Panacibacter microcysteis: one gene and its partner. The protein of the gene in region 2 interacts with the protein of the main gene of each other region in a pairwise test. Links are inferred from orthologs where the notes say so. Each region holds a gene or a part of one and is shown on either strand. Other genes may lie near its edges.

The links.
Region 1: the proteins of lysA (region 2) and I5907_RS08055 interact in binary tests that used the Escherichia coli proteins (3 or more experiments, as listed by UniProt). The link is inferred for Panacibacter microcysteis from one-to-one orthologs.

What each region holds. Positions count from the first base shown.
Region 1 is NZ_JADWYR010000001.1:1,991,078-2,007,256, reverse strand. What follows is about bases 5,247-8,216. They hold I5907_RS08055 (response regulator transcription factor), read right to left. Parts: upstream 7,102-8,216; coding sequence 6,391-7,101; downstream 5,247-6,390. Other genes in these bases: I5907_RS08045 (MFS transporter), read left to right, coding at 8,186-8,216; I5907_RS08050 (sensor histidine kinase), read right to left, coding at 7,098-8,078; I5907_RS08060 (BatD family protein), read left to right, coding at 5,247-6,375. Outside these bases: I5907_RS08075 (FAD-binding and (Fe-S)-binding domain-containing protein), read right to left, coding at 1-2,285; I5907_RS08070 (DUF4421 family protein), read left to right, coding at 2,667-3,662; I5907_RS08065 (transglutaminase domain-containing protein), read right to left, coding at 3,666-4,712; more of I5907_RS08060, read left to right, coding at 4,969-5,246; more of I5907_RS08045, read left to right, coding at 8,217-9,526; I5907_RS08040 (carbohydrate kinase family protein), read left to right, coding at 9,745-10,698; I5907_RS08035 (alpha-amylase family glycosyl hydrolase), read left to right, coding at 10,887-12,824; I5907_RS08030 (peptide MFS transporter), read right to left, coding at 12,957-14,720; purD (phosphoribosylamine--glycine ligase), read left to right, coding at 14,859-16,136. UniProt on the Escherichia coli protein: Response regulator member of the two-component regulatory system CpxA/CpxR which responds to envelope stress response by activating expression of downstream genes including cpxP, degP, dsbA and ppiA.
Region 2 is NZ_JADWYR010000001.1:697,361-713,558, forward strand. The notes cover bases 8,681-11,669. They hold lysA (diaminopimelate decarboxylase), read right to left. Parts: upstream 10,788-11,669; coding sequence 9,573-10,787; downstream 8,681-9,572. Other genes in these bases: I5907_RS02870 (ABC transporter ATP-binding protein), read right to left, coding at 8,681-9,450; scpB (SMC-Scp complex subunit ScpB), read right to left, coding at 10,861-11,669. In the rest of the region: I5907_RS02815 (amidophosphoribosyltransferase), read left to right, coding at 1-77; I5907_RS02820 (SixA phosphatase family protein), read left to right, coding at 259-753; I5907_RS02825 (DeoR/GlpR family DNA-binding transcription regulator), read right to left, coding at 750-1,502; GDP-mannose pyrophosphatase NudK, read left to right, coding at 1,560-2,141; I5907_RS02835 (glycosyltransferase), read right to left, coding at 2,154-3,248; I5907_RS02840 (hypothetical protein), read left to right, coding at 3,484-3,732; I5907_RS02845 (xanthine dehydrogenase family protein molybdopterin-binding subunit), read right to left, coding at 4,093-6,261; I5907_RS02850 ((2Fe-2S)-binding protein), read right to left, coding at 6,280-6,876; I5907_RS02855 (transmembrane 220 family protein), read right to left, coding at 6,986-7,363; I5907_RS02860 (hypothetical protein), read left to right, coding at 7,606-7,800; I5907_RS02865 (DUF92 domain-containing protein), read right to left, coding at 7,861-8,577; more of I5907_RS02870, read right to left, coding at 8,623-8,680; more of scpB, read right to left, coding at 11,670-11,691; atpG (ATP synthase F1 subunit gamma), read right to left, coding at 11,786-12,667; I5907_RS02890 (hypothetical protein), read left to right, coding at 12,992-13,240; I5907_RS02895 (MORN repeat-containing protein), read right to left, coding at 13,257-14,915; preprotein translocase subunit SecA, read left to right, coding at 15,337-16,198. UniProt on the Escherichia coli protein: Specifically catalyzes the decarboxylation of meso-diaminopimelate (meso-DAP) to L-lysine. Is not active against the DD- or LL-isomers of diaminopimelate.

The DNA of each region.
Region 1 (16,179 bases), 1.3 Mb from region 2 along the record:
TAGCCAAGCTTTTCCAATAACTGTATCGCTTTTATACCAATTTCAGTATCGTTGTAATTGGTAAACTCATCACAAAAGAGATAAACCTTCTTTGTTGTTTCTTTGTTTGCTGCAGCGTTATGCTTATTGTTTTTGTACCAGCGCATAAGCGTTGTTTTGTACATGGTTGGCATAGACCTGTCTGCTGCAAAACCGGAAATCTTTTTAACCAGCGTACTTACCGGTTTATTGGTCATTACAAAGTTGTAAATACCTGGTGCAATAGCTCCAAGCTTAGCAGAAGTATTAAAGTTTGCTATTAATTTGCTTCTGAAAGGAACACCGTTTTCATCGTAATAATGTTGTAAAAACTCTGCTTTCAATTTAGCAACATCCACATTACTGGGGCATTCAGATTTGCAGCCTTTACAACTCAGGCACAGGTCCATTACCTCGTAAATCTCTTTATGGTCAAACCTGTTCATCTTATCAGAGTTGGTAAGGAACTCACGCAGTATATTGGCCCGCGCCCTGGTGGTATCTTTCTCGTTACGCGTAGCCATAAATGAAGGGCACATGGTGCCGCCGGAAAGTTGTGTTTTCCTGCAATCGCCGCTGCCATTACATTGCTCGGCATGCTGCAGCACGTCCTGGTTATAATACCTGAAAATGGTATTGAATGCAGGTGTTTGCTGGCCCGGTGTATAGCGCAGCATAGTGTTCATTGGCGGCGTATCTACAATCTTGCCGGGGTTAAATATCTGCCCGGGATCCCAGGTATATTTTAAATCGCGCAATAACTGGTAGTTCTTCTCCCCCACCATTTGCCTGATGAACTCTCCACGCAATCTTCCATCGCCATGTTCCCCGCTTAAAGAGCCCTTGTATTTTTTTACCAAGGTTGCAATCTCTTCTGCAATTGTTCTGAAGAGACGATTACCTTCTGCAGTCTTTAAATTAATGATGGGTCTTAAGTGTATTTCACCGCTGCCCGCATGCGCATAGTGAACAGAATACAGGTTGTGCTGCTTTAGTATAATGTTGAAGTCTCTTATAAATGCGGGCAGGTCATTTACATCTACGGCTGTATCTTCTATTACAGGCACAGCTTTATCATCACCCGGCAGGTTACTCAGCAAACCGAGGCCGGCTTTGCGTAGTGTCCATATTTTTTTGCTGTCACTGCCAAACAAAAGCGGGAAGTGATAACCCAGGTTTGCGGCACGCATGTCCGCTTCCACTGCTGCAGCTATTGCGGTAATTTCTTCTCTTGTGTCTTTTAAAAATTCAATCACCAGGATAGCACCCGGGTCACCCTGTACAAAAAACCTGTTCTTTCTTTGTTCAATATTGTCTTTGGTACATTCCAATATATAGTGGTCGATCAGTTCGCTTGCAGAAGGGCCGTATGTAAGACCGATAAGGTTTGCACGCAATGCCTCATCTACATTATTGAAGTGTACGCAGAGCAAACCTGTTTCCGCCGGCGGCAGCGGCACTACGTTCAGTTTTATTTCGGTTATGAAGGCCAGCGTGCCTTCAGAGCCTGCAATCAGTTTACAAAAGTTAAACTGTTCCGCACCCGCCGTAAATGGATCTGTTTCCAGCAGAAGGTCTACTGCATAGCCGGTATTGCGGCGCTCCACTGTTTTTTTGGGAAACTCGTTTCGTATCTCTACCTGGTTATCGTAATTGCCCAGCAGGCTGCGTACCTTTTTGTAGATCGTACCTTCCAGCGTGGGTAATTCGCATTTGGCATGAAATTCTTCAGTACCAATGCTTTTAAACTCTACCTCGCTTCCATCACTCAGTAAAGCCTTTACTTCCAGCAAATGTTCTCTCGTACTGCGGTACACTACAGAGTTGGAGCCACATGAGTTATTGCCCACCATTCCGCCAATCATGGCGCGGTTTGCGGTAGATGTTTCCGGCCCGAAGAATAAACCATGCGGTTTTAAAAACATATTCAGTTCGTCCCGTATTACACCAGGCTGTACACGCACCCATCGCTCTTCCGTATTTAGTTCAAGAATACCTGTAAAATATTTTGATACATCCACTACAATACCATTACCAACCACCTGCCCGGCAAGTGATGTACCTGCCGTACGTGGTATAAGCGATGTTTGATGTGTTGTTGCAAAACCGATCAGCTTTTTTATATCGTCCACGTTTTTGGGCATAGCAACAGCCAGTGGCATTTCCCTGTACGCAGACGCATCTGTAGCGTAAAGTGTGCGAATGGTGTTGTCATAATAAAACTCACCTTCTAATTGCTGCGCTAACTTCTTCAATTGCTCGTTCATGTTGGAAGACTGCTTTAACGGGCTGCAAATCTACAATCGTTTATGCTTAATTAAAGTTGTTGTTTTACTTACGCGTGTTAGGCTTTATGAGCCCGGCGGCATTGCTGCTATGTAGCTTCGCTTGCGTCGCACTCTTGTGCGCTTTGTCCTTTATGCAGCTTTGGGGCACTCCCCGTAGTTTCTCCGGGCATCCACCAAAGCGGTATTTACAGCATTAATACCTGGGTATTTTTTTCACCAGGCCGGCTGGCAGATCTCTCCGGTAAATGCCTCACGCCTGTTCCGCGCTATTCAAATCAATCTTTCGTTTATATTCACCGGCATTTTGCCTTATTTTCTTTGGCATGGTATTTAAACATAATGATGCATACCAATATAAACATGAAAATTTACGTTTACGGAAAAGGTCTTATCGCACTCGGCATGCTGTTTTTTTCACTGAATATTTTTGCGCAATACAAACCACAGCACGATACTGGCTATTACACCACTTTCCCAAAAAAACTCACCACCCGCTTTTATTTCTCCAAAAAATACACTTCGGTACATTTTCCTGCGGCTGAGCAATCAAACGATATTGATTACCGTGCCAACACACCGTTGGTAATGGGCGTGGGCGCTACTTATAATAACCTGTCGCTAAACCTTGCCTATGGTTTTGGGTTTATCAATCACGATGACGAAAAAGGCAAAACCAAAAGCATCGACCTTGAGCTACACGTTTACCCATACAAATGGGCCATTGATGTGCTGGCCATAAGACACAAAGGCCTGCATATTGACAAAGATGATTTTGCACAGGGCAACAATCAATATTATTATCGTGCAGATGCTGTACAAACGCTGGCCGGCATTGCAGCCTATCGTGTTCCCAACGCAGGTAAATTTTCCTACAATGCTGCCATGATACAAAGTGAGTGGCAAAAAAAATCTGCAGGCTCTGTATTATACGGCGGCGAGTTTTACTATGGTGCTATGAAAGGCGACAGCAGTTTGATTCCCGCGGCAAAAGCGGCTTCTTTTACCCAGGCACCAATGGATAAAATGCAGTTCTTTACTGTTGGTATTGGTGCCGGCTACGCATATACACTGGTTATTCAAAAACACTTATACATAATGGGTTCAGGTATCGCCAACCTGGATGTACACTTCAGCTCCGCTTTTGCCAATGGTGTAACCGCTGCAAAAACAGCGGTAGCACCATCATTTATATATAAAGCTGCTATTGGGTATAACTGGAAAGACTGGAACCTGAGTGCTAACCTGGCCGCCAATACATTATGGATAAATACAGCAACTGCTGACCGTGCCTACGTTGTACCAACAGGCAATTACAGGTTTATACTTGCTAAAAGAATTGATGTGCGCAGAAAATAGCAATTAGTGTTTATAAATGACTGTATCAACCGCTGGCGGTGGTGGTGCGAGGCTTTCTGAAATAATATTCAACTTATACCGCAGTATAATCTCATCATCGAAAATGATATGCAGCCATTCAACCCCCGGTGAGAATACCTGGTAAGTGTAGCTTACTTTCTTACCGCTTCTCTTATTTACTGGTTTTGAAGCTCCGCAACACTGCATCAGCTTTACCGTATTGGAATCTGTATAACGGATATCTGACACCCATATAGTTTCGGGTCTTTCTGCTTCTATTTCAAAAGTTATACTATCGCCAGGTCTTGCATTGATAATACCGGCGGCAGGCGAAAAAGACTTAATGTAAAACCTGTTGAACGCTGTTGTTTTAAAAGGCGAAAACATAAATTCAGTAAGTACGGGCGGTTGTGGCAGCAACGCCCATCGCTGGTCTTCGGGATAGTGGTCTTTGATAAACTCGGCAGGATCTGCAAAGAAATAAACCGGATTATAAAACTGCTGAAACTCGTTCCGGTAATTGATATAACCACTTGCCCATGTAGCATCCAGCAAATGCCAGGCAGTATCTGCGAATACGGCATTCCAGCGGTGGTTGCTGGTAAACCGCTTATCGATGCGGCCAGGGCTTACTTTGCCGAGCCCTGTAACCACTTCGCAGGGTATACCTATTCCTGAGCAAAGTGCTTTAAAAAGATTGGCGTAACCACCGCAAACGGCAGTCCTTCTTTTTAGTACCTGTATGGCTACACGCTCATACAAAGGTTTTAGCGGTGATAGAGAATCTGCTTCTTCTTCATCATCCAACACTGCCACATAACGGTTATTATAATTATTATCAAACCGTTTTGTATTGTATGCAATGTTTTGAGTAATCCATGTAAACAGAGATGTTATGCGCTGAAGGTCTGTTGTATCATTCGCGGTAAGGTATTGCGCCAACAACTGTGGTGAATAGGTTTTTGTAACATCAAACGCAGGTGATGTGCTATTTTGCGCAGCAGCAAAAAAGGGGTGTAAAGCAAAGCAAATACATAACAAACGCCACATGATCTTGCAATCTTTTTACTAAATATAGGCATTAAACCTGTTGCATAAAAAACGCCGTGCTGCCACTTATTTGGGCGAACCCGCAGCAGCAGAACGCTGCAGCCGCCATGAAAACGGAACGATAAAGTGAGTGACACAACAGGTGATGCCATGCAAAACTACTGCCTGCCAACAAACATACCTGCGCTTTAACCCATCATTAACCAGCACAAAAAATTGTTGCTACGGTGTAGTCTCTATTTTTGTGTTCCTTATTATGAACAGCAGGCCTTTTATATTGATGATTTTTTTATGTATGGGCTTTTATGGCGTGGCGCAAACACCGGCGCAACTGCCATCGCTGTTTAATGATGGTTACCAAACGCCAACTGTTGAAAAAAACGAAAACCCCGAGGTTATTATACGTAAAAGCATTTTTGTAAAAGCGATTGCCAGTAAAACATCTGCGTATGTTGGTGAGCCGGTGGTGGTTACTTATAAACTTTATTCGTGCATTTACTGCCGTTCGAGAATAAACAGGCAACCTTCGTTTGACGGTTGCAGTGTAAGCGATGTGCCGTATTCATCTGACCCGGAAATTGAAGATATTAACGGTAAAATATTCCATGTATATACGATAAGAAAAGTACAGGTTGTACCACTGGAAGAAGGGCCGCTGCAACTGGGGCAGGCTGCGATAGACAACATTGTGCCTTTTAACAATACCGATAACACGCCGGATAATTATTCACTTACTATTGCAAATGACCCGTTGATCATAGACGTGAAAGCGTTGCCGGAGCAAGATAAACCAGCAGATTTTAGTGGCGTAATCGGCAGCTTTTCTATAGCAGCGGCTATTGACAGCAATGATATACCGGCAGGTGAAAATGCAGTGCTGCGTATTACGATAAAAGGCAGCGGTAATTTTACCGGCATTCACCTGCCGGGGATAAGCTGGCCCGCACAAACGGAACATTTTGAGCCAACGGATTCGCAGCAGATCAATGAGAACGATTACCCTGCCACAGGCTATAAAAGTTTTGCGATACCTTTTATTGCATTAAAGGAAGGACCACTGACTATACCACCGGTTTCATTCAATTATTTTGATGCTGCTGCCAATACTTACAAAACTGTATCGACTGACGCTGTACGTGCAACTTTTTCAAAACCGGTTAACAACAAAGCCCGGCTGGAAAGTATAGTGCAGGAAGATGTAAGCAACAGCAAATATTTATGGATCATTGGTGCCATTGCGTTAACCGTGCTAACGGTGCTTTTTGTAAGCAACAACCTGAAAAACAAAAAGCAGAAAACCCGGGAGCAACAACCTGCTGCACCGGTTGCTGCTGCAGCAGCAAAATTGCCTGAAGAAAATGGTGTTGAAATTCTTTCTGCTTTAAATAGTTTGGGTGCAGTAACTGATGACAGATCATTTCTATCGGGCGCATCGCACCTGCTTACGGCATCGTTACAAAAAAGGTTTAACAAAGAACATGCACCGGCCGCAGAATGTATAATGCTTTTACAGCATGAAGACGCTGAAATGGCTGCGCTGTGTAACAAAATTTACGCGGCCTGTAACCGCAACCTGTACTCGCCGGATATTGCGGAAGGCGTAAAAGAAGATATTTATTTTGAACTGAGTGCAGTTATAAAGAAACTTTACCCGATAACCTAAAGCACCTTTGCGCCATTATTCTTCGGTAAACTTATAACCCATACCGCGTACGGAATGAAAATACCTGGGGTTCCTGCTATCGGGCTCAAAATACTTGCGAAAGCTAAGGATAAAATTATCAATGGTTCTTGTAGTGGGATAAACATTGTAACCCCAGACCATCTGCAATATTTTTTCCCGGGTTACTACCTGGCCTTTGTTTTCGATGAGCAGTTTGAGCAGCATGATTTCTTTTTTGCTCAGGTCAACCTTATGGCCATTCCATGTAATGGCATCCTGCGCTTTAAAATTGATGGTATTCCCGCTGAATTCGTATTTATCGCCTACTGTTTCTTTTACGCGGATCTTTTTATTCTTATCAATGAGCTTTTCTACGCGTAGTAATAACTCTTCCAGGTTAAAAGGTTTGGTAAGGTAATCATCGGCACCTTTTTTTAAGCCAGTTACCCTGTCTGCCCCGGTATTTTTTGCACTGAGCATTAGTATGGGTACTTCATTTTGTTGCAGCCTGATGTTTTCCGTAATGCTGATGCCGTCTATGCCCGGCAACATGATATCCATAATGATCAGGTCGAAATATTCATTGTGAACAGCTTTCAACGCTTCATTGCCATCGTAGCAGGAAGTAACTTCGTAGCCTTCCATTTCAAGATTTAGTTTTAATGCCTCGTGTAGGTTTTCCTCATCTTCTACCAACAGTATACTCAGTTTGCTTTCGTTGCTCATATAACAGGAATGGTTACAGTAAATACGGAACCGCCGGGTTCATTATCAGTTACATTGATGGTTCCCTTGTGATCTTTTACAATACGCTTACAAAGATACAATCCAAGACCGGTGCCTTTAGTGGTTCTCACAGATTCATCTCCCGAGCGATAAAACTTTTCAAATATTTTTTTCTTTTCCGCGGGTTTAATACCTGCACCTTCATCTATCACTTTCAATACCACATCATTATTGCTTTGCTGTAGCCGAACCGTTACAGGCTTGTCTTTAGCGGAATATTTCAGTGCATTCTCTATTAAATTATTGATCAGCATCTGCATCAGCATCAGTTCGCCTTCTATAAAAATATCACCGGTTATAGCAGTATCAATCTGCCTGTTGCGAAACCTTTTACCAAAGTCTTTTACGGCCTCCTGTGTTACAACACTTACATTGATCTTTTGCCTGTTGATCACGTAATTCCCCGCATCGAGCTGTGCGGCCACCAATATATTGTTGGTAAGCAGGTTGAGCCGGTTGGTTTCATCAAGCGCAAGGCTGATCAGTTTTTCCTGCTGCTGCTCTTCCAGCTTTCTTTTTTGTAACGTCTCAAGGTTAAGGCGTGTAACAGCAATGGGTGTTTTGAGTTCATGCGTTACGGCCATCATAAAATTTTGCTGCTGCTGGGAAAGGCGCAACTGTTTGCGTGTGGCCCGGTATACAAAAACAGCACCTAATAAGATCAGCAATAAGAATGTTGAACCTTCACCTACATACTGGGCTGTTTTGCGGTTACGGTCTTCGTTCAGTTGCGCCAGTTTATTGTTGTATTGCAGATCGTCTTTGTTCAGTTCACTTAAACGGTAAGTGTACATCAGGTCGTTTTGCCGCTCCAGTGAAATAAACCACCACACCAGCGCAGCAATGATATAAATAAGCAAAAACCAGTACACCAATGTTATAAATGCAAGCCGCTGTTTTCGTAGTCTTCTTATCATGCCGTAAATTTATTCACCGCAAACGATTGCAACCAAAGCACAAATGTATAACTGTATTTTGTTTTAAGTGTTTGAGTAAATTTATTGTTTCCAATTAATGATTGCTTATGTCTTTTTTTAAACCGCGCCTCAGTTTTATGCAGATCATCAATATGAATGTTGGTTTCTTCGGCATTCAGTATAGTTTTGGTCTGCAGCAAACCGCAATAAATCCTATCTACGATTTTCTTGGCGCAAAGCCGGATGAAATTCCCTTTCTTAACCTGGCTGGCCCTATGACCGGTTTACTGATACAACCCATCATCGGCGCTATGAGCGATAAGACATGGCACTCACGATGGGGGCGCCGTAAACCATATTTTTTTATTGGTGCATTGTTTTGCAGCCTTTGCCTTTTTGTGTACCCTTTCAGCAGTACACTCTGGATGGCAGCAGGATTGTTGTGGGTGCTAGATGCAGCCAACAACACGGCCATGGAACCATACCGCGCCTTCATTGCAGATAAACTACCGGCAGATCAGATGGCCACCGGTTTTCTTACCCAAAGTTTTTTTACAGGCCTCGGTATTACACTGGCCAATGTTTCGCTGTTTATCTTTCAAAAAGTTACTTACCTCAAACAAATGCACGGGCAAATACCTTACTGGGTTTTTGCATCTTTCTTTCTTGGTTCATTGTGTTCCATCACTTCTGTTTTATGGTCAATTAAAAAAACACCGGAGATACCACCAACAGCAGAAGAGCTGGCAGCATTAAAAGCAAATAAACAAAGTATACTGGATCCCTTTATTGAAATACCGCACGCCATCAGGGATATGCCTAAAGTAATGTGGCAGCTTGCCCTCGTGTACCTCTTTCAGTGGTATGCACTTTTTTGTTATTGGCAGAATGCCGCAAAAAGCATCGCCCAGTCTGTCTGGAAAACCTCGCCCTCCAAAGATCCCACGTTGTACCAGGAAGCTGTAGGCTGGGCCGGACTGGTAAATGGCTGGTATAACATAGTAACCTTTTTGTCTGCCTTTGGCCTCGTGTTTCTTGCCAAAAAGTTTTCACCAAAATTTGTACATATATCCTGCCTGTTGCTGGCAGGCCTTGGCCTCATCATATTTCCACAGATTGAAAACAAGTACCTGCTTTTTGCACCTATGACGGGTTTTGGCATAGCATGGGCAAGTATGATGGGCATACCTTACCTGATGGTAGTAAACAAAATTCCCAAAGAACGCTATGGCGTATACATGGGCATTATTAACATGATGATCGTTATACCCATGATACTGCAAACAACAACTTTTGGTTTTATACTGGACAGGTTTTTAAACAACGATCCCGGAAGAGCCATCACCTTTGCCGGTGTGCTGTTGCTGATTGCATGTGCCGCAACAATGCTTATAAAAGCAGATAAGCCTGCTGCAGAGGTAGTATTGCCCGTTGGCGGGGCGCACTGATTTTTTGGAGCCAGGCAGCAGTGCAGGCATTAAGCTTTGGTTGCGTCGCACTCTTGTACGGTTGAAGCGCTGTTGAGCAAACGCGAAGATTGAAGCAAACGGATCTTCCAGGAAAGTATAGCTGGCCCATAAAACCAGCCATGCGTGAAGCTCCACGAAGTATTTGCTTCAAAGATTAACGGGTGACGAATATTATTGCTGGTCATAAAAAAAAGAACATGAAAAAAATACTCTGCATTGGTGAAGCGCTCATAGATATGATCTGTGTAGATAAAGGCAGCTCTTTAGCTGATGGCAATAATTTTTTAAAGAAAGCGGGCGGCGCGCCCACAAATGTAGCTGCAGCAGTGGCTGCATTGGGAGGCCAGGTAGAACTTGCTGCAAAAGTTGGTATAGACCCGTTTGGTAAACACCTGATAGAAGTAATGCAATCATTTGGTGTTTCTACAAAATGGATGCTGCAGGATGAGCACCATTTCACCACGTTTGCTTTCGTATCGCTGATGGAAAATGGTGAACGTGATTTTTATTTTAACCGTGGTGCAGATGGTCAGCTTAGCAGGCACGAAGTAGAAGGCATCAATCTCAGTGAATTTTCGATTGTGCACTTTGGCTCCGCCACCGGTTTTTTGCCAGGTCCTTTACAGGCTGCGTATGCAGGCCTTATGCAGAAAGCATTGCAACAAAACCTGCTCATCAGCTTTGATCCAAACTACCGTCACCTGCTGATAAAAAAAGATACTAAAAGTTTTATTGACCAAAGCCTGAATTTTATTGAAAGCTGCCACTTCTTTAAAGTGAGCGATGAAGAGGCCATGCTGCTTTCCGGCAAGCCCACGCTGGAAGATGCGGTGCATTACCTGTTTGGCAAAACAAAAGCTGTATTTGCCATTACATTGGGCAAAGACGGCACAATGTTATGCATCAATCATAAAACAATTATTGTTCCCAGTATTGCTGTTAGCCCGGTTGATACAACAGGCGCAGGTGATGCGTTTGTGGGTGCGGTACTGTACCAGTTAAGTAATCAAACGCTGGAAGAAATTAAGCAGCTTGATGAAGCTTCATGGACAGCGATCGTTCACAATGCGAATAAAGCCGGCGCAAGAACCTGCGAATACATGGGGGCAATGGAGGCGTTCAAACATTTAAGCAGCGATATTTTTAAATAGGTTGCTACCATTGTTTGGGCCACACTTGTTTTACAGGCAAAATACGCCAATACACGACCTGCCTGGCCGGGTTTGCGTAAGCACGGGCAAACCGATCGCTTCAGTTGCCATAAGAACTTTCAGTACAAGTGAGTGACACAACAGGCGATGCCACAAAGAACCATAGCTGGTAACATAAAAGAAAAAGCATGTACAATTACCAACTTCACCAACAACTAAACAAACTGCTGCAAGCCGAAACCGATATAGCCGGTAATGATAATTTGTTTTATACAAGATTCATGGCCAATGCTTCGGCTATTAAAGCATTGTATGATGAGCTTTACCAGCAACACAGCAACGGAGCCGCTGTGTTTGCCAAACTATTGCAAACAATTACTGACGCTAATAAACATCGCTCCGCCGCTTTGAAAGAAAGGGATGAAGTAAAAAACAAAGCAAACCATTGGTTTCTTTCCAATGGTATTGCGGGTATGAGTTTATATGTTGACCGCTTTTGTGGCAACCTGCAAAAGCTGGGTGATAAGCTTACTTACTTTGAGCAACTGGGTGTAAATTTTTTACACCTGATGCCGGTATTTGAAAGCCCGGCCAATGAAAGCGATGGCGGTTATGCCGTAAGTGATTTTAGAAAAGTTGACAAAAGGTTTGGCACCCTTGCAGACCTTCAGATGCTCCAGGAAAAGATGTTGCAAAAAGACATGTACCTGATGATCGACATTGTACTTAATCACACTTCTCACAAACACGAATGGGCAGAAAAAGCAAAGCAGGGCGATGCTTATTACCAGGATTTTTTTTATTTTTTTAACGACCGCACCTTGCCCGACGAGTATGAGAAGACCATGCCGGAAGTCTTTCCTGAAGCGGCGCCAGGTAGTTTTACCTATGTGCCGGAATGTAAAAAATGGGTAATGAGCGTATTTCACAACTACCAGTGGGATCTTAACTACAGGAACCCGGAAGTGTTTGTAGCCATGCTGGAAAACATTTTCTTTTACGCTAATCTTGGTGTTGATATTCTGCGTATAGATGCGCCTGCATTTATATGGAAAGAAATTGGAACTACCTGCCAGAACCTGCGTGAGGCACATACCATACTACGCCTGATAAAACAGTGCGTGCAGGTGGCGGCGCCGGGCATGGCTTTACTGGGTGAAGCAATTGTTGCACCTAAAGAGATCATGAAATATTTTGGTACGGGTTCTTACACAGCTAAAGAATGTGACTTTGCCTATAACGCCACACACATGGCACTGCAGTGGGATGCACTGGCAAGTGGTGATACGCGTGTAATGCTTGCTGCACAACACGAAATACTGCGCAAACCGTTTGGTACATCATGGATTACCTATACGCGCTGCCACGATGATATCGGTTTAGGCTACGATGACTATATGATTGAGCAGGCCGGCAAGAACGCTTATGAACACAGAACTTTTTTAAAAAACTACTACTCGGGAAATTTCCCGGGATCGCCTGCTACAGGTGCCTTGTTTGCCACCAACCCTAAAACAGGCGATGCGAGGATAAGCGGTTCGCTGGCATCATTGTGTGGCCTGGAAAAAGCTGTAGCAGGCAATGATAGCTACCAAACCGATCTTGCAGTAAAAAAGATATTACTGATGCAGGCGCACAGTTTTTTCCTGGGCGGCGTACCTATGATTTTCTATGGTGACGAAACTGGTTACACCAATGACTACTCTTACTTAAACGATGAAGGAAAAAGTTATGATAACAGGTGGATGCACAGGCCGGTTATAGACTGGAAAAAAAATGAATTAACTACTGTGAAAGGAACGGTTGAAGAAAGAATTTTTACAGGTACGCAGCACCTGCTTAGCCTGCGCCGTAAATTAGCGGTTGTAGCCGACCACAGCAACATTACATGGCTGAGCCCTCATAACATACATGTGGCTGCTTATATGCGCGACTTTGACGATAAGCGGATGTTTTTTGTATATAATTTTTCTGCTGAAACTGCTTTTCTAACGTGGTACGCGTTTAAAGAAAAAAATCCTGCACCAGAAAAGCTGTATGATCATTGGAGCAAACAATACCTAACTATTGGCCCGGACAATGAATACCTGGTGCTGGAGCCATATACATTTTACGTGCTCGAATAAACAGTCACTGGAAGATGTATGATTGGGGATGTATGTCATTTCATGTTTTACCTTATTCATTAAAACCTACCAACTACAATAGAAAAAAGGGATGCTGTTTGCATCCCTTTTTGCATTAATGTATTGTCTCTTTTATCTTACGCCGTGCATCATTTTTTTGATCAAAGGCGTTAACGCAAAGAGCAATATTGAAGCCGAGATACAAAGCGTTACAAACACCATAAAGAAATCGTACAGGTTGTGTATTTCGAAGCCTGCAAATGTGGGATAAGTTGCGGCAATTTTATTGTCTGCAAGAAACTGAAGCTGGTCAGCTGTTGCCTGGATAGTTTTGTCCAAAACACCCTGCAGGTTTATTCCTTTTTCTGCGGCCATGGTATATTTATCACCTGTAGGAGGGAGTATTGCACCAAGTGTTCCTGCCAGCGCATAACCGGCCGCGTTACCGATAAACCATACACCCATTAATAAAGAGGCAAATCTTTTTGGTGCCAGCTTAGCAACGAGTGAAAGGCCTATAGGAGATAAACATAATTCGCCCCAGGTATGTAACAGGTACAGTACAGCAAGCCATACCACACCAATTTTATCATTATTTCCCAGGCCTTTAACCTGCATAGCTATTATAAGATAACCAATGCCAATAAGCAGGAGCCCGATTGCCTGCTTTACGGTAGACATGGGCTCAATGTTCTTTTTTTGCATCCACATCCACATATAACTAAATGGGATGGCAAAAACCACAATGAACAGGCCATTAAAGATCTGCACCATACTTGGCGGCATGTTCCAGCCAAGAATATTTGTATCAGTCTGCTTGTCTGCTATAAATGTAAGTGATGATCCTGACTGCTCAAACGCAGACCAAAAGAAGATTACAAAGAATGCAACAATATAGAGAACATATATTCTCTGTGTTTCAACCCTGGTGAGTGATTTGTCTGTAAGAATAAATACTGCCAATGCAATAGCTGCAGCATAAATAAACGGGTAAACATATGTTTTGATTGGCGATATGGCCAATGCGGTAAAATATACGCCGATACCTGAACCATTCATCGGCATTTTTACACTATCCCATGAGAAATACTGGAAAAGGAAGAATGAAGCGATTAAAGTAATGACTAATATTACTACAGACTGCTGTGAGAAGGTGGCATGCGTTGCCTCATCTTCGTGTACTTCATTTTTATCAGGAATACCGCCAATAGGATTGCCTTCAGGCGTTACAATATATTTGTTCTTGAGGAAAAAGAAAGATATGGTACCAATCGCCATTGCGCAACCTGCCGCAAGAAAGCCCCATTTAAATGCGCTGAGATCTCTTACCATTTCTACCGTGCCTGCTGCATTGGTAACTTCGTGTTTCACATCTCCCAGCCAGGGACAGAGAAACTGTCCCATGGTTGCGCCAACGTTTATACCCAGGTAAAAAATCGTGAAAGCTGAATCAAGCTTGCTTTTCTGTGTTTTGGGATACAACTGCCCAACCATAGAAGATATATTGGGCTTGAAGAAACCATTACCAAAAATCAACAATGCCAGTGAGGACCACATGAGGGTTTTTGCGAGATCGAGGTTGGTATGAAAGAGACTCGCACTACCGAATAACACAATTTGTCCGATTGCCATTATACTACCACCGAGTATGATGCAATTCCTGTTGCCGAGATATTTGTCAGAAATATATCCGCCCAACATGGGCGTTAAATAACATAAACCAAGATAGCCGCCATAAATGATAGAGGCCGTTTCATTACCCATCAACAGCGCCTCGGAAAGAAATAAGGTAAGCAGCGTTCTCATGCCGTAGAAGTTGAAACGCTCCCACATTTCTGTAGAGAACAGCACTGCAAGCCCCTTAGGGTGTCCCTTTTGTTCAATAGCTTGATTCATAGCAGGCAGATTTGAATTTCGATTGAAGGTTATTAAAATTATAAGTGCCCAAAATACAGTAAAATTCTAAATGCTAACATTCATTTATAAATACTGCTTTACTTTCGCGCAACTTTACTCATTTTTAACTGCGCTTTTATGAATATACTTCTTTTGGGTTCCGGTGGGCGGGAACATGCACTTGCCTGGAAAATGATACAGAGCAAACATTGTGATAAACTATTCATTGCTCCGGGTAATGCAGGCACGGCATTGTGTGGTACCAATATACACATGAGCGCAACAGACTTTGAAATGCAAAAGAAGTTTTGCCAGGAAAACGAAATAGGGCTTGTTGTAGTGGGCCCGGAAGAACCATTGGTAAAAGGTGTTTTTGATTTTTACCAGCAGGCATTGCCTGATGTTCCTGTAATAGGGCCTGCAGCCTATGGTGCGCAACTGGAAGGCAGTAAAGCCTTTTCGAAGAAATTTATGCAGCGGCATAGCATTCCTACTGCGGGCTATGCAGAGTTTACCACTGAGAACTTTGAGGAAGGAAAAACTTATATAGCCAATCATAGCCTGCCTGTTGTACTGAAGGCTGACGGCCTCGCCGCAGGCAAAGGTGTTGTAATAAATACTACGCATGAAGACGCGTTGAAGACATTTGAAGAAATGATCATCAACAAGCAATTTGGTGATGCCAGCAGTAAAGTAGTGATTGAAGAATTTCTGGATGGTATAGAAACGAGTGTATTTGTTTTGACTGATGGTAAAGATTATCAAATTATCGGGCACGCAAAAGACTATAAAAGAATTGGCGAAGGTGATACCGGCCTTAACACGGGTGGTATGGGCTGTGTAACACCTGTTCCATTTGTGGATGACGTATTTATGCAAAAAGTTATCAGCCGCATTATTGAACCTACTATCAATGGTCTTGCTGCGGAAAATATTACTTACAAAGGTTTTGTTTTCTTTGGCTTAATCAGTGTAAACAACGAACCATACGTGATTGAATACAACTGCCGCATGGGCGACCCTGAAACGGAAGTTGTAATGCCACGCTTACAAAATGATCTTGTAGAATTATTTCTTGCTGTACACAATGGCAATCTTAAAGATCAGGAAATCAAATACAGCGATAAAGCCTATGCAACGGTTGTTGCGGTAAGCGGCGGCTATCCTGGTGATTACAAAAAGAACCTGAAAATTAGTGGTCTTGATAATTTGAAGATGGAAAATGATTCAATCGTTTTTCATGCAGGCACAAAGCAAAATGGCGATGATGTCTTAACCAATGGCGGTCGTGTTTTAACAGTAACTTCTTCCGGCGGGAACATTACCGAAGCAGTAAATAAATCGAAAGAAATATTACAACAAATCTCTTTCGATGGCATGAACTTTAGAAATGATATTGGTTACGAGTTTCGATAAGGCGAGATGAAGCGGCCATCGTGAATCGTCAAACGTGAAAGGT
Region 2 (16,198 bases):
CAACGCCGGGCGGTAACCGCGTGGTAAATAAAGCGTTTATCAATTATTACGAGGGTAAAAATGTAAGGGGTTATTAGTTTTATGTACCCGGCAGTATTGCTACTATGTAGCTGTGGTTGCGTCGCACTCTTGTACGGTTGAATCTTTACTGGGCAAGTGCAATGCCGCTGCCCATACAAAAACAAACATCATTGCCAATATTTTTCAGCACCACGCGGTGCTGATTTTTTTATCTGCCAGCTTTTGTAACTTTAAGAAATGAAAACCTTGCTACTTGTACGTCATGCCAAAAGCAGTTGGGATAACCCATCCCAAAAAGACTTTGACCGCCCGCTGAATAACCGCGGCAACAAAGACGCTCCTGCAATGGCTGAAAAACTTGCAGAAAAAGGCGTCATACCAGATGCGCTTGTATCAAGTACGGCTGTAAGAGCATTGTCCACAGCAAAATATTTTGCAAAAGCATTTAATTACCCTGGGCAAAATATTATTAAAACACCAGCGCTATACGAGGCACCGTATGATGTGTATTTTGATGTGATCAGTAAGTTCAATAACCAATTTCAGTCTGTGGCCATCTTTGCTCATAACCCGGGCATTACCATGTTTGCGAACAAGCTTACGAATACACAGATCGATAACATGCCAACCTGCTGCGTCTTTGCTGTACAAGTTGAAACAGATAACTGGAGCAACTTTGAGCAGGCGAAAAAAACCTTCTGGTTTATTGATTATCCAAAAAATGGCGACTAAACAATTACATGTATTCCCCGCTTTGTATAACGCTGTAAAAGCTTTTTGTCGGCATTACCGTCTGTTACCAGGTAGTTGATCATATTTAATGATCCAAACTGGAAATACTGATCCTTTTCGAGCTTGCCTGAATCGCAAAGCAGGAATACCTCTCCTGCACCTGAAGCAATTGCCTTTGTAACACCAGCTTCTTTTTCTGTTTTTGCAGATAACCCTTTGGCAAGAGAGATGCCGTCTACACCAATAAAAGCTTTATCACATTTATACCGCGCTATTTGCTCAAGGGCCATTACGCCATGTATCGCCCTGCGTTCCTTATCTACCTGCCCTCCTGTAACAGTGAGTTGAACACTGCTGTTCATCAGTTCGTATACAACCGGTAAAGAGTTGGTCACAACTCTTATTTTTCGATACTTAATGTAAGCGCACAATCTTGATACAGTGCTGCCGCAATCCATAAATATTATATCGCCGTCTTTTATAAACGTTGCCGCTTTTTTACAGATCACGTCTTTTGCCTGTGCATTAATTATTGATTTATCAATGTAACCTGCGGTTGCAACTGCCTCGTTTACTTTCATGGCGCCGCCATGGGTTCTGTAGAGCAGGCCGTTCCCGGCCAGTACGGCAAGATCCCGCCTGATCGTAATGGCAGACGTATGCAGGTTTTTCGCAAGCATTGCAACGCTTACGCTGCTATGCGCTTCGGTAAGTTTTAAAATTTCCCGCTTCCTTTCTTCAAAATTCATATTGAACAATTATATTAATCAGGAAAATTCTAAAATAATCAAAAACAATCAATCAAAATGTCAAAAGTGATCATCACAGAAAATAAAGTTTTATCCGATAACTGGTACGTTTTAAGAAAAATTACTTATGAAAAAAAAAGCCGGAACGGTTCCCTTATTACTGCCACCAGGGAAGCTTATGACCGGGGCAACGGAGCCGTTATTATGCCATACGATGTATACAACGGAACGGTAATACTCACGAGGCAATTCCGTTTACCCACGTTTATCAATGGCAACGAGTCGGGGTTGCTAATTGAGGCCTGTGCCGGTTTGTTGGATAAAGACGATGCCGAAACATGCATCAGGCGCGAAGCTGAAGAAGAAATAGGCTATAAGCTGGAAAACGTAACCAGGATATTCGATGCATATATGTCGCCGGGGTCGGTTACTGAAATAATATATTTTTTTATCGGCGCTTACAATTCATCAATGAAAGTGCACGAAGGTGGCGGAGTAATTGAAGAACATGAAGACATTGAAGTACTGGAATTACCTTTCGAAGAAGCTTACGGTATGATCTCAACCGGCGACATAAGAGATGGAAAAACGATCATGCTTTTACAATACCTCAAAGTGAATATTTTTAATACGCAATAGGCGTGCAATAGTTTATTGGGATTTACAATACTTGCCTAAAGATTCCTTCACCACCTTTTCATACAGCGGTTGCTCAAAACCGGGTGACTCAAAGCCAAAAGTGGTTGCTTGTTGGATGTGCTCTGCAAGATCATCATGCTGGCTGCAGGTATAACACCAGTGTTGTTCCATAAGCCTGTGTGCCAGGTATTCCTGTTCGGTCTGTCCAGGGGTGGGAACAAGGATTGCTTTTTTCCTCAAAGCCAGCAATTCCATTACGGTTGTATAGCCAGACCTGCTGACAATAAATTCACTTTGCAAAAATGCCTGTTCAAGTGCAGCAGTATCAAGATGGCTTTTTATAATAACATTTTCAGAAGCAGTATAGGTGTCATTTTTTTCTGGCAGTCCCAAGACTAGCATTATATTGCCATCAAGCTTTGGCAATATCTCCAGCACGAGGTTTTGCAACATTGTGCGTTGTGGCTCAGGACCTGATATAACAAACAGGTATTTGTACAGGTAAACTTCTGCCGGTTTATAACTGAATCTTGAAAGCGGCCCGAGATAACAGGTTTTTATAACAGGCATTTGTTGCGGATGCGATAATATACCGGCAATGTTTTTTTCACCTGCAAAATCCGGAACCCAGCATTGCGTAAACCTGTTTATAAAGCGGTAGTTTACCCGTTGCATCAGTTTTTCCATCCAGGCTGCAGGTGCTTTTATTGTTAGCTGGTGCGTGATGAAAACACAGGGCACTTTTGTACTATACAACCCGTAGCGGTTATCGCTTATGATAAGATCAATCTTCTTTTCTTCAACGATTTTAGCAATCCATTTATGTTCCTGCCTGATTCTTAGGAGAATTTTTGGAATCTGCCACAATATTTTTGCACTGAAAAAGCGTTTATGTCTGGTATAACTAACACTATAACCTTTCAATGTTATAAACTCCAGGTTTGGAAATTCTCTTTGAAGCAAATATTGTTGAGCACCTGAAGCCGCTATCACGATGTTACATCCCTCTTTTTGGAGGGTACTGATCAAAGGAATACAGCGTGAAGCGTGACCCAGGCCCCAGTCAAGCGGTGCAACCAGCACTTTTTTTGAAAGTTTGGATGTCAAAACTTAATAGAAAGTTGTTATTGTGTAAAAAATACCTAATTTTAAAGACTACAAATCAATGCGTAAGATAAACAAACCGATTCTTTTTTTGTTGCTTATTGTAGTGACGTTGACGATGGCATCTTGTGGAGCAAGCAAACATAGCAGCAATGTAAATGTTGGTAAATGCAGATGTCCTAAACTTTGATTGTATGAACCGAAATAATTTTTTTAACGATTGTAACCCAGACTTGTTATGAGCCCCCGAAACAGAGACTTGCTGGTACTTACAAAAAAGGAATCGATGAAACCGGGAGAGCTCGAACATGAAGTTGAGCTACTCGTAGATTTGCTTTACCACGTGGAGCAGATGGATGCGTTTTGTACCGCCAATGAATTAATTGATTTGAACCGTTACAAGATCATTCAGAAACCTCATTTGATAAAGCAGGCATTACGGGAAAAGAAATTGAAACCGTTTGTTTTTATCAGCAACAACAATTAGCAGCACTCAAACACAAATGCATTGAACTCCGGCAACGGAGTTTTTTTATTGCTATACATTTCTATTAAAAAACTGTAGCACTGTAAACACAGGTTGAAGCGGGTAAACAATATAGCAGAGAAAATAGAAAAAGCGTTTCTTACAAACCATTAACCAAAAATGGAGTTTCCGCAGGAAACTCCATTTCATTCAAATAATATTTGCAACGGCCGGTTTTACAACAAGACTGCTTGTAACGGATCGCTTCTGCTGCCATAAAATTGGAACGTACAAGTGAGTGACACAACAGGCGATGCCATAAAATACTAAAGCCGGCAAAAAAACATTCTTTTTCAAAACCGGCAAATCGTGTGTTGGGCACTACACTTCGTTCAGGCTAAATGGCAACTTCCTGATGCGTTTTCCTGTAAGATCGTAAACAGCGTTTGCGAGGGCCGGTGCCAAAGGCGGTAAACCGGGCTCTCCTACCCCGCCGGCTTTCTCATCGTTGTCTACAACGTACACTTCAATTTCGGGCGTGTCTGTAAAACGCGGCATTTTATACTTATCGAAATTCTTTTGTACCGCCTGTCCATCTTCAAACAATGTTTCGTGTATGGTGGCAGCACCGAGTGCCATTACAATGCTGCCTTCTACCTGGGCTTTTATGATGTCCGGGTTTACATACCAGCCGCAATCCATAACAGCGATTACTTTATCAATCTTGATGCCGCCATCCGGTTTTTTTGAAACCTTCACCACTTCGCCCACAATACTTTTAAAACATTCTGTAATGGCTACGCCCCATCCTTCATTTTTACCTTTGGTTTTCCAGCCTGATTTTTCTTCCAGTATGTCAATAAGCGATTGGTAACGTTCGTCGCCGAGGTGCATGCGCCTGAACTCGAGCGGGTCTTTGCCGGCACTTGCTGCCAGTTCATCCATAAAACTTTCGAAAGCAAAGCCGTTGGTGGATGCATACACCGAGCGCCACCACATTACCGGTACAGTAGATTTCGTGGGAACATCTCCAAAACTATAATTTGGAATAGATAAAAAGTATGGCTCTAAAAAGCCTTCCGAAGCGCTGCTGTTATAAGCATTTGTATCAGCACCCGGCCACTGGTGATCCATATTTTGCGCGGCCATCTTTGTTTGAAAAGCAGCAATATTTCCACCTTCGCCAATAGCGGCTTTACACTGGTAAACTGCGCCCGGTCTAAAGGGTCCGGCAGCCATATCGTCTTCTCTTGTCCATACTACCTGCACGGGTGCTTTAATATCTTTTGATATCATCACCGCTTCATCGAGATAATCCATAAAAGCCTTACGACCGAATCCGCCACCGAGAAATGTCATATTAATAATTACGTTATCAGGCTTTATGCCAAGGTACTGTGCAATCATACCCTGCATCCAATCGGGTGCCTGTATAGGTCCCCATATTTCGCATTTGTCATCGTATACATGTGCCGTGCAATTGAGCGGCTCCATGCAACTGTGCGACTGGTAAGGCGTTTCATAAACCGCTTCTATTTTCTTTGTTCCTTTATCGAAAACGCCTTCAAAATTGCCCCCGGTGCGCAAAGACAATGCTTCTTTGTTTACATCTTCTTTCATGCGGTTGTATAGAGATGCGGTACTCATATGCTCAAAACCATTATCGTCCCATTCTACCTTTAGCGCTTTGCGACCCTGCATGGCACTCCATAGATTATCTGCCACCACAGCAACACCTTCCTGCTCTGTGGCAAAAACATGCCTTTTTACTTTTAAAACATGCTTTACGCCTGGTATAGCCTTCGCAGCAGCAGCATCAAAGCTTTTTACTTTACCTAAAAAACGTGGGTTTCTTTCTACTACTGCATAGAGCATTCCATCTACACGCTTGTCTATACCAAATATGGCTTTACCATTTACTTTTAATGGTGCATCCTGCCTTATGAGTGGCTTGCCGATTATTTTGTAGTCTTTCCTGTTTTTTAGGGTAATATTTTTGGGGGGCGCTATTTTAGCGGCTTCTTCCACAAGCTCGCCATAACCAAATTTTTTGCCTGTGGGCTGGTGAATTACCTGTGCATTTGCTGCATAGCAATCTTTTTGATCAGCATTCCATTTTTTGGCTGCCGCCATAATGAGCATTTCCCTTGCCGTAGCGCCTATACGCAATAAATGTTTGTATGCGCCTCTTACTGTTGAGCTGCCACCTGTTAACTGGCTGCCATACTTTTTATTATCGCCGGGCGCAAAAACAATGTTTACATTTTCCGGGTTTACTTCCAGTTCTTCGGCTATCATTTGTGGTACTACCTGGTAAGCACCCTGCCCCATTTCTGAACGGTGGTTCATAATGGTTATTTTACCGGAAGTGTCTATTGATACAAACGCATTAAGGGGTATACCCATGGTGTCTGCATCTTCACCTGTTAAAATTGCGGTTTCATCTTTTGCAGCAGCAGAAAAATTAAAGCCAATGGTAAGTGCAGCGCCGGTGATACTTCCTGCTCTTACAAAATTTCTGCGGGATATATTTTTAGCAATCTTCGTCATGGTAATAAAGTTTGGTGGTTATGATTTGGCCATTAGCTCAGCGGCAGTATGTATTGCCTTGCGTATACGTGGGTATGTGCCACAACGGCAAATGTTTCCCTGCATGGCTACTTCTATGTCTTTATCCGTAGGCTTCGGATTTTTTTTCAGCAAGGCAGTAGCTGCCATTATCTGCCCGCTCTGGCAATAGCCACATTGCGGTACCTGTTCTGCTATCCATGCTTTTTGAACCGGGTGCGAATTGTCGTCTGACAAACCCTCTATAGTGGTTATTTTCTGAGTGGCCGCTGCTGATACAGGTAGCGAGCAGGAGCGCACCGGCGTGCCATTTAAATGTACGGTGCAGGCACCACACTGTGCAATACCACAACCATATTTTGTACCTGTTAACCCGGCAAGGTCTCTTATTGCCCATAACAAAGGCATTTTGGGGTCGGCCTCTATGTTATAGGTCTTACCATTGATTTGTAAAGCGTATGCGGCCATATAGATGAGTTTTGATGGGGTGTAAACAACTAAGTTACTAAATAGGTTGTAAGCGCGGTAGTAAATTACAGGAAAGAATATGGGGTGGCCGGCAGTTGTTTTTATGGCATCGCCTGTTGTGTCACTCACTTGTGCATTCTGTTTTCATGGCAGCTGCAGCGCTTCATTTGCCCAAAGCGGGGCCAATGCCACCGGCGTTTTGCATCATTCCTATGTTTATTCTACCAGGTAAAATATATCAGCGGTGTTGCTTCCTGCGGGCAAACACAAGATCAATTATTAATACTATTACCAGTATCAGCAGGCCAAAAAATTCACGGCTTTCTTCGATCCAGGGTTTTTCTGCCTTCATTGTTCCTGCTATGTTTTCTGCGTGGTGTTCATTGATCCAGTCAAGCAGTCCATTACGATCAAAGATTTTATACACTGCATACAGCGTGTATAATACAATGCCTGTAATATATGCTTTGGGATAGTATTTATTCTTATACGCCAACCAGCATAAAACCGCACCATATAAATAAATTGGTACCCAAACATAAGGGTCAGGATCATTGTATTGCAGCCCTGCAAAAAGCACAAACAAAATGCAAAAGATAATGTTGAAAAGTTTCATATACTGGTAATTAACGCGCTACATTTTACATAATGAATCAGGACAGGGTATTCTTATGTTAAACAGCCCAAATGCAAGCCCTGTAACAGTTTCAGAAAATGCACACATATAAAAACGAAGTTTAATATCAAAGATTTTTTTTGCTGCTTTATAAAAAAATGCGCTTGTTAAGTTCCATTATGGCATGGTAGTTGGCTATATAGTTTCGATTAATTACTTAACTATTTTTAAAAGCGTTAACCATGAAAAAATTACTATTTGCAGGCATGACTTTAATGCTTGTTGCAGCTTACGCATCAAACAAAGACAATAAGACTTCTTATGCATTTGCACAGAGCCATTGGAACAATATAACAGATACCGTTCCGCAGGATACATCTGATACAACGCATAAACCAGATTCAATCTTACTTGCAAATTTTCTTGCAAAGAACTAGCAGCGATAAAGGCCTTCACATCTTTTGATTATTATCACCTGATGTGAGGGTCTTTTTATTTTACATCTGCAATATAGCTGCTGCAGCTACAGCGGCTATGGCAGTATTCAGCATATTTACAGTATTGTTGCCTATAATTTTTTTTCTCTCGGCTACTGCACCGATGATAGAATCTGAAACATTACCAGTTAACCCTGCCACAGCAATGATAAGTAATTCTTTGAGACCGTAATTGAACCCAATCTTTGCAATTGTTGCAATAATTATACTCCCACATATTCCGAAAAACAAGCCTTCCATACTTACCACACCATTGAGACCTCTAGTGTCTTTTTTCAGGGTACTAATGTTATAAAATTTTTTTCCATAAACATTTCCCAGTTCAGAGGAAAATGTATCACTAAGTGCGGAGGCAAATGATGCGGCAATCATTAGCTGCAATGTTTCTTTATAAGCAGGTTGCAGCAAAATTAAAACTGCCAACATGCCCGCTACACCTGCATTTGCGAATACCTGCATTACGCTGCGCTTTCCTTTGTTTTCTTCCGCTAAATGTTGTTGCTGCTTTAGTTGTAGTTTAAATGAAGTAGCGGCGGAACCCAATATAAAAAATGCAGCAAGCATAACAACGCCTGTATAACCTGCAGAAAAAAATAATAAGTATGCAATAGCGCCACCTGTAACAGCTGCAGTTATGGTAAGTTTTTTAAACAGCACACTTCCAAGTATGCCGGCTATGATGATTGCTGAAACAATAATAATGTCTGTGGTAGGCATTGCAGTTAATGCAGAAGCGGCTGGCGGGTTAAAATAAGTTTAGCGTTACGTAATTGAACCGGGCATATTTAACAGGTCATCCATATTTCTGTCGTTATCAATTTTTCCTTTCATTTCAAGCATACGCATATCTTTTGCATCCTGCAGAAAGTCTGAAGCAAATATGAAGCTGTTGAGTTTTTCGTTCTTGCTGAAAATAATTTCTTTGTTGGAGCCTTCCCATTCTTTTTTGCCCTGGTAGAGGTATACGATATGATCACCGATTTCCATTACACTATTCATATCGTGTGTAACAACAATGGTCGTGGTATTGAATTCGTCTGTTAACTCTTTAATGAGTTTATCGATAACCAGTGATGTTTGCGGATCAAGACCTGAATTGGGCTCATCGCAAAAAAGATATTTTGGATTTAGCACAATGGAACGTGCGATGCCTACACGTTTTTTCATACCGCCGCTTATTTCTGCTGGGTATTTTTTATGGGCATCTTTCAATTCTACACGCGCCAGCACTTCATCAACCCTTTTCTTACGTTCTTTATAACCTTCTCTTGAAAACATCTCCAGCGGGAACATCACGTTTTGCTCTACCGTCATGGAATCGAACAAAGCAGAGCCCTGGAACAGCATGCCTATCTGCTGGCGAAGTTCTTTCCGCTTTTCATCATCCATTTTTACAATATCTTCCCCGCTGTACAAAATATCGCCGCTATCCGGTGCAAAAAGGCCAACCATGCATTTGGTTAATACGGTTTTGCCGCTACCACTGGAACCGATAATGAGGTTACATTTACCCGCTTCCATTACTGCACTGATATCGTTTAAGATTACCTTTTCACCAAAGGATTTTTTGATATTTTTTAATTCGATCATTACGCTGAAGCTTAATAAATTTTGAAAACTGTGCCCGCCCTGCTGAGTAAAGAACCAACCGATGAACGGATTGCGACGCAACGAAGATGCCATGAAAAACCGCAGCTGGTATCACAAAATTCCTACAATACTTCTACCTGATTTTTGAGCAGGTCTGCAAACTCATCGCGCTTTCTTATTAAATGTGCCTGCCCGTTTTTGACCAGCACTTCTGCCGGCTTTAAACGGCTGTTAAAATTACTGCTCATTTCAAAGCCATATGCACCGGCATTGCAGAATACCAGCAAATCTCCTTCCCGTACTTCGTTTAATTTACGATCCCACGCAAACGTGTCGGTTTCGCAAATATTACCTACTACAGTATAAATTCTCTCCGGGCCGTTTGGGTTGGAGATATTTTCGATGCGGTGATAGGCCTCATAAAACATGGGGCGTATGAGATGATTAAAACCACTGTTTACACCAACAAAAACGGTGGCAGTGGTTTGCTTGATAACATTGGCTTTTACCACGAAATAACCCGATTCACTTACCAGGAATTTACCAGGCTCGAACCATACTTCGAGGCTGCGGCCATTTTCATTTTCGTATGCGGCAAATGCTTCGCAAACTTTTTTACCGAGTGCTGCCACGTCCGTTTTTACATCATCGTCATGATAAGGCACTTTAAAGCCACTGCCAAGGTCTATAAATTCAAGCTTTGGAAAATGGCGTGCCATATCAAACATTACTTCAAGACCCTGCAAAAAAACATTGATGTCTTTTATCTCGCTGCCTGTGTGCATGTGGAGGCCTGCTACGTGTATGCCGGTGGTTTTTACAATGCGTTCTATATGGCGCATCTGGTGTATGGAGATGCCAAACTTACTGTCTATGTGGCCTGTAGATATTTTAAAATTACCGCCCGCCATTATATGCGGGTTAAGCCTGATACAAACAGGGTAAGACGATCCGTATTTGTTGCCGAATCTTTCCAGCAAAGAGATATTATCGATGTTTACGTTAACACCAAGTTTGATGCCTGCTTCTATTTCTTCAAAGTCTACGCAATTGGGTGTAAACAGTATTTGTTTTGGTTCGAAACCTGCTTTTAAACCAAGGTGTACTTCATTAATGCTTACGCAATCGAGGTTAGCGCCGTATTGCTTTACCAGCTTAAGAATATTGATATTGGTTAAAGACTTACAGGCGTAAAAGAACTTAGCCTTACACTTTGCGAACGCATTTTGCAGTTCTTCTAATTGCTCCTGTATTTTTTCTGCATGGTAGATATAAACCGGTGTACCAAACTCATTGGCCACACTGATCAATTGCTCTTTTGTTAGTTGCTGCGACATAATTTCCGAAGATACGATATGAGTTGTTTACAGGTATTATAAAAATAAAGCCCTTCAGTGAAGGGCTATTATACTAAGCTTTTGTTTCGTTTTCGTTATCCTCATCCTGAGACGTGTTATCTTCATTTTCATTTTGCTCACTGGTTGGTTCATCAGGTGCAGCTTCGTCCGTGGCAGCCTTCCCGACTGCGTCTTCATGTTCGCTGGCAGAAGGTTCAACATGGTTTTCATTCTCTTGCTGTTCGTTTCCGTGTGCAATGAGGTCTCCGTTACTATCCACTGCCAGGATGGTTACCTCTTTTGGTGCAGCTTCTCCAAAGTGCGCTGCGTTGATGATGGTTGGTTCTATCAGTTGCTCCGCCAGCACCTCTTTTATTTTGGGAAGATCGCTCACCGTATTTAACCCAAAATAGTCCATGAAGTTTTTTGATGTAGCATACACTAAGGGTTTGCCCGGCATATTTTCGTTGCGGCCCGTAATGATGATCAGTTCTTTTTCCAGCAGCTTTTGAATGCTGTAGTCGCTGTTTACACCACGTATGCTTTCTATCTCACCTTTTGTTATGGGTTGCTTGTAAGCGATAATAGCCAGGGTTTCGAGCGCTGCGGTTGACAGTCGCTTTAAAAACTTCTCCCCGTTTAATTGTGCGAGTGTTTTGTGAAAGTCTTTTTTAGTAAGAAATTGCCAGCCGCCGCCGCTTTCCCTTACTTCAAAGGGATAAAATTCGCTTTGGTATTTTTCACGAATACCTTCTATACAACTTTCCACCTGGTCGAGCATAATACGCTCTTCCATAAATCCAAAGGCATTATTGATCAGCTCTACGATATCAAGACTGGTCAAAGGCTTTTCACTGGCAAAGATCAATGCCTCTATATGTGGTATGATTTGGGAAAGTTCCATGTTGTTCAGTTGAAAATTTGAAAATTAGTCAATTTGAAACTCGCAGAAAAGTAAGCCGTTTTCACTTTCAAATGTCAAATTTTCAAATCAACAATTATCCCTGCAATGCTGCAGCACCGCTTACGATTTCTGTAAGCTCTGTGGTAATGGCTGCCTGGCGTGCTCGGTTATATGATATTTTGAGAGACTTGAGCAATTCGTTTGCATTATCGCTTGCTTTATCCATTGCCGTCATACGCGCCCCATGTTCGCTGGCATTAGCGTCTAATACTGCTTTGTACAATTGTGTATTAAGGATCTTTGGCATCAGCTCTGCAATAAGCTGTTCTTTATTCGGTTCAAATATAAAGTCGGCCTTTTTCGCACCTGCTTTTTTCTCCACTTTTGGAATAGGCAGAAAACGCTCGCTGTGAAATACCTGGGTTGCAGCGTTTTTGAACTCGCTGTAGACAATGTATACTGCATCAAATTCTTTGTTCTCAAAAGCTTTCATGGCAGCAACAGAAGCAGCCTGCACATTCTCGAAACTGAGATTGAGAAAAATATCTTTGTATGCGGCATCTGTTTTATAACCGCTTTTGGTAAGACTTTCAAAACCTTTTTTACCAATGTTCCAGATAGTTACATTACCTTTTTTTTGTTGATCAGCATATTTATCTGCGATCAGTTGTTTGGCGGTTTTGATAACATTGGCATTATAAGCACCCGCAAGGCCCCTGTCGCTCGTTACAACAATCAATAGTAGCTTTTCTACAGGTCTTTCCTCTGCAAGCTTCATATTTACACCGCCTTCAGTATTGCTGATAATATTGCTCAATACTTCCTGGAGTTTTTGCGCATAAGGTCTCATCTGAATGATGGCATCCTGTGCACGACGCAATTTTGCAGCACTTACCATCTTCATTGCTTTGGTTATTTGTTGCGTACTTTGTACTGAACTAATACGGTTGCGGACTTCTTTTAACTGACCAGGCATGTTATAACTTTTTAATTTTCAGGGATTTGCTCATACAGTACCGTTATGCGGCAGTGGACTTTCCCGAAATTGGCGGCAAAGTTAACGGAAACAGCTTAAATTTCTGGTATGCCAGCGATAATTATGTTGCCGGCTTTCCCCTTGTGTAAAGCCTGGCTTCACGACCATCGAATAAGTCATTTCACGCCGTAAAAAAGAAGCGCTTAGTGTTATCTCATGACGTGTGGGTATAATATTACGGTTTTATGAATTTTTTTTAAACGCGGAATAGCTACCTTTATTTTTTGTTGCCCGGCAACACTCTCCTAACGAAATCATTGCTTAGTGCAAACAGTAACTTCACTTTTAAAAACCACCACATTATCGCTGCTGATATTGTGCCTGGTAATTTCTAACAGGGGCTTAAGCCAGGAGCCCGCCATACAAAAAGCCGCAGGTGTAGAAACAAAACGGTTCTGGAAGAAAAATGAACTGCTCATTGGCCTTGGGAGTGCATTGCTCTTTACAGGTATTGTCTATGCTTTCTGGCGCAAAAAGAAGAAAGGTTTCGGCAACCTGGATTCTACATTGTAATGCTATTGGTAAGGCGTTACTCCTCCGCCTGTTCTCCGATTTCCAGTGAAACAGCATAAGTGCCATCTTTGTCCTTTCTAAGTTTTACCCACACACCCATCGTAGTAAAGTCGGCCTTATCCGTATCAAGCTGAAATTTTGTACTATTGATGCGTTTCATCATATCAGGTGCGGTTATAGTGCCTTTAAAGCGCACAGCTTTTGGCAGAGATTTATTTGCAATGCTTGTTGCAGCTACCTTTTTCACCACTTCTTCATATTTGGCTTTGGCCTTTGCCTGGTCGGCACCGTGGATCATCGTCACGATGTATAAGTTTGTAAGATCCAGGTCGTCTGCGATTATGTTGGGTCTTGTGCTGCCGGCAAAGTTGATCAGCGTAAGAAAGTAATCATAATAACTGTCTTTACCCACTTCTGCACCCATCCATTCATTATAATCATAGTCCGTGGTTGCAAACCCCATGATATTGTCAAAAAATTTTGGATAATCTTTTACGACAGCATTCAACGACTCTTCAAATGTCTTTGGATTGCCTGCAAAGACCTCCCCGTCAGGGCTTAGCACAGATTCAACATTTACGGGCGTGCCATTCTTCCATGACGCTATCGTCAGATGTCCGTCATTTTCCAACCTGAATCCCTGCCCGTTTAATGTACCATTGACATAATCTCCATAATACATACTTCCTTTATCATTAAAGAAATATGCTTTGCCTGTAAACGCGCCGTTGGCAGCCGCACCTATGTAAACCGTTTTCTTCACAAGATCTATGTCGAGAATATCACCATTAATCTTATCGTTGACATAATAACCCTGCGTGTAAAATTTATTAAATTTAAAATCGAAGCAATAACCTTTTGCACCAACATTATCTGTAGCCCCCACAAATCTTGTACTATCGTCCTTTACCTGCAGACCGTCTTTTATAAAACCTTTTTCGTAATAGCCAAAGTACCGTTTGCGTTTGTTAAGATCATAAAAGTAGGCGGTATCTCTCAGGTATCCTTCAGCAGTCAGTGGACCAATTAGAATATGATCAGCTGTTTTTTCCCCTTTAAAATTGCTTACATTCAAAAAACTATAAAATCCGGCACTTTTTGCCTCTACCCATTTATCATCTTTCCATTCACCTTCATACAATTTGTTGGTATTAACTTCATATTGAAACCCCGTGCCGTTTCTTAGATCATTTGCATAAAATATGTCGCTTACAATATTGCCATCTTTCCATACATTGATACAGCGGCCACTCAGCTTGTCATTCACATAGTTGCCTTTCACAAAACTGTTATCCTTATATATAACCTGCCCCATGCCATTACGCATGCCATCTTTAAGCTCGCCGGCAAAAAAAGCACCTTCGGCAGTGGTGTAACCACACTTACCGCTCATTTTTCCTTTACTCCAGCTACCGGCAGAAAAAGAACCATTTTCAAAAAGCATCACTCCTTTTCCGCTATAAAAACCGTTTTCAAATCCGCCCACGTACCGGCGTACCACGCCATTTGAATAAGTTGCCACACCCATTCCTCCAGGCTTGCCGTTTACAATTTCACCGCAATAGGTATAACTTATACCCCATGCATCGGTAAGGTTGTGAATAATTGCAGTTTTTTGAGCATGCAATACAACAGACAGCATTAGCAGTGCGGAAACAAAAAAAACATTTTTCATGTTGTAGATATTTGGGGGGTTAATTTTTTGGAGCCGGACTGTAGTACTATTGTCAGCTTTGGTTGCGTCGCACTCTTCAGGGCTTTATTCTCTATTCAGCAAAGCGGGTATTATTACAAAAAACAGTCTTGTTACTACTTAAACATTGCAATCTTCCGAAAGCCACGGTTTAAAACTGCTTTTTCACATTACAAAGGTAAACACAGTTACAATGGTTTTCATAAAACGTAGCTTTCGTTAATTATTGTGTAAAGGCTGCTTATAAATATGGTTTTACCTACGCTGATTGCAAATTGATTACCTTTGACGGCTTAAATTGAAAACCTGCTGCCATTTTGGCCTTACTGTTTCGATAGCATGGTTTTTGGCAACGTGAAGGTCTCTTTAAAACATATAATTATCAATACCCAATAACACGGATATGTTGAAGTTTATTTCAAAACTAATAGGCGGAAATAAAAGCGAAAAAGATGTAAAACAGATTGAGCCGGTTGTCGTTAAGATCAATCAGCACTTTCAGCAATACCAGTCTCTTTCCAACGATGCCCTTAGAAACAAAACCCTTGAATTCAGGCAGCGTATCAAGGACCAGCTAAAAGATATAGATAACGAGATCGAATCAAAAAAACAACAGGCTGAGGCACTGGCTGCGTCTGACATTCAGTCAAAAGATACAATTTATACGGAGATAGATAATCTCAAAAAGGACCGGGACAAAGAAATAGAAAAAGCTCTTGAAGCAATATTGCCGGAAGCCTTTGCTGTAGTAAAAGAAACAGCCCGCCGTTTCAAAGAAAACCCTCAAATGATTGCAACGGCTACACAACTTGACAGGGAATTAAGTGTAAAGCCCAATAAATCTTACATCAAGATTGAAGGTGAGCAGTCCGTTTTCAATAATACCTGGACAGCCGCCGGCGGCCAGGTTACATGGAACATGGTTCACTACGATGTGCAACTTATCGGTGGTATCGTTTTGCACCAGGGAAAGATCGCAGAAATGGCAACCGGTGAAGGTAAAACGCTGGTTTCTACACTGCCTGCTTACCTGAACGCTTTGGCAGGAGAAGGTGTACACATTGTAACGGTGAACGATTATCTTGCCCGTCGCGACTCTGAGTGGAACGGAACGATTTATGAATGGCTTGGATTAACAGTTGATTGCATTGACAAGCATCAACCCAATACGCAACAACGCAGAAATGCTTACCTGGCAGATATAACCTACGGAACCAATAACGAATTTGGCTTTGATTACCTGCGCGATAACATGGTACACAATC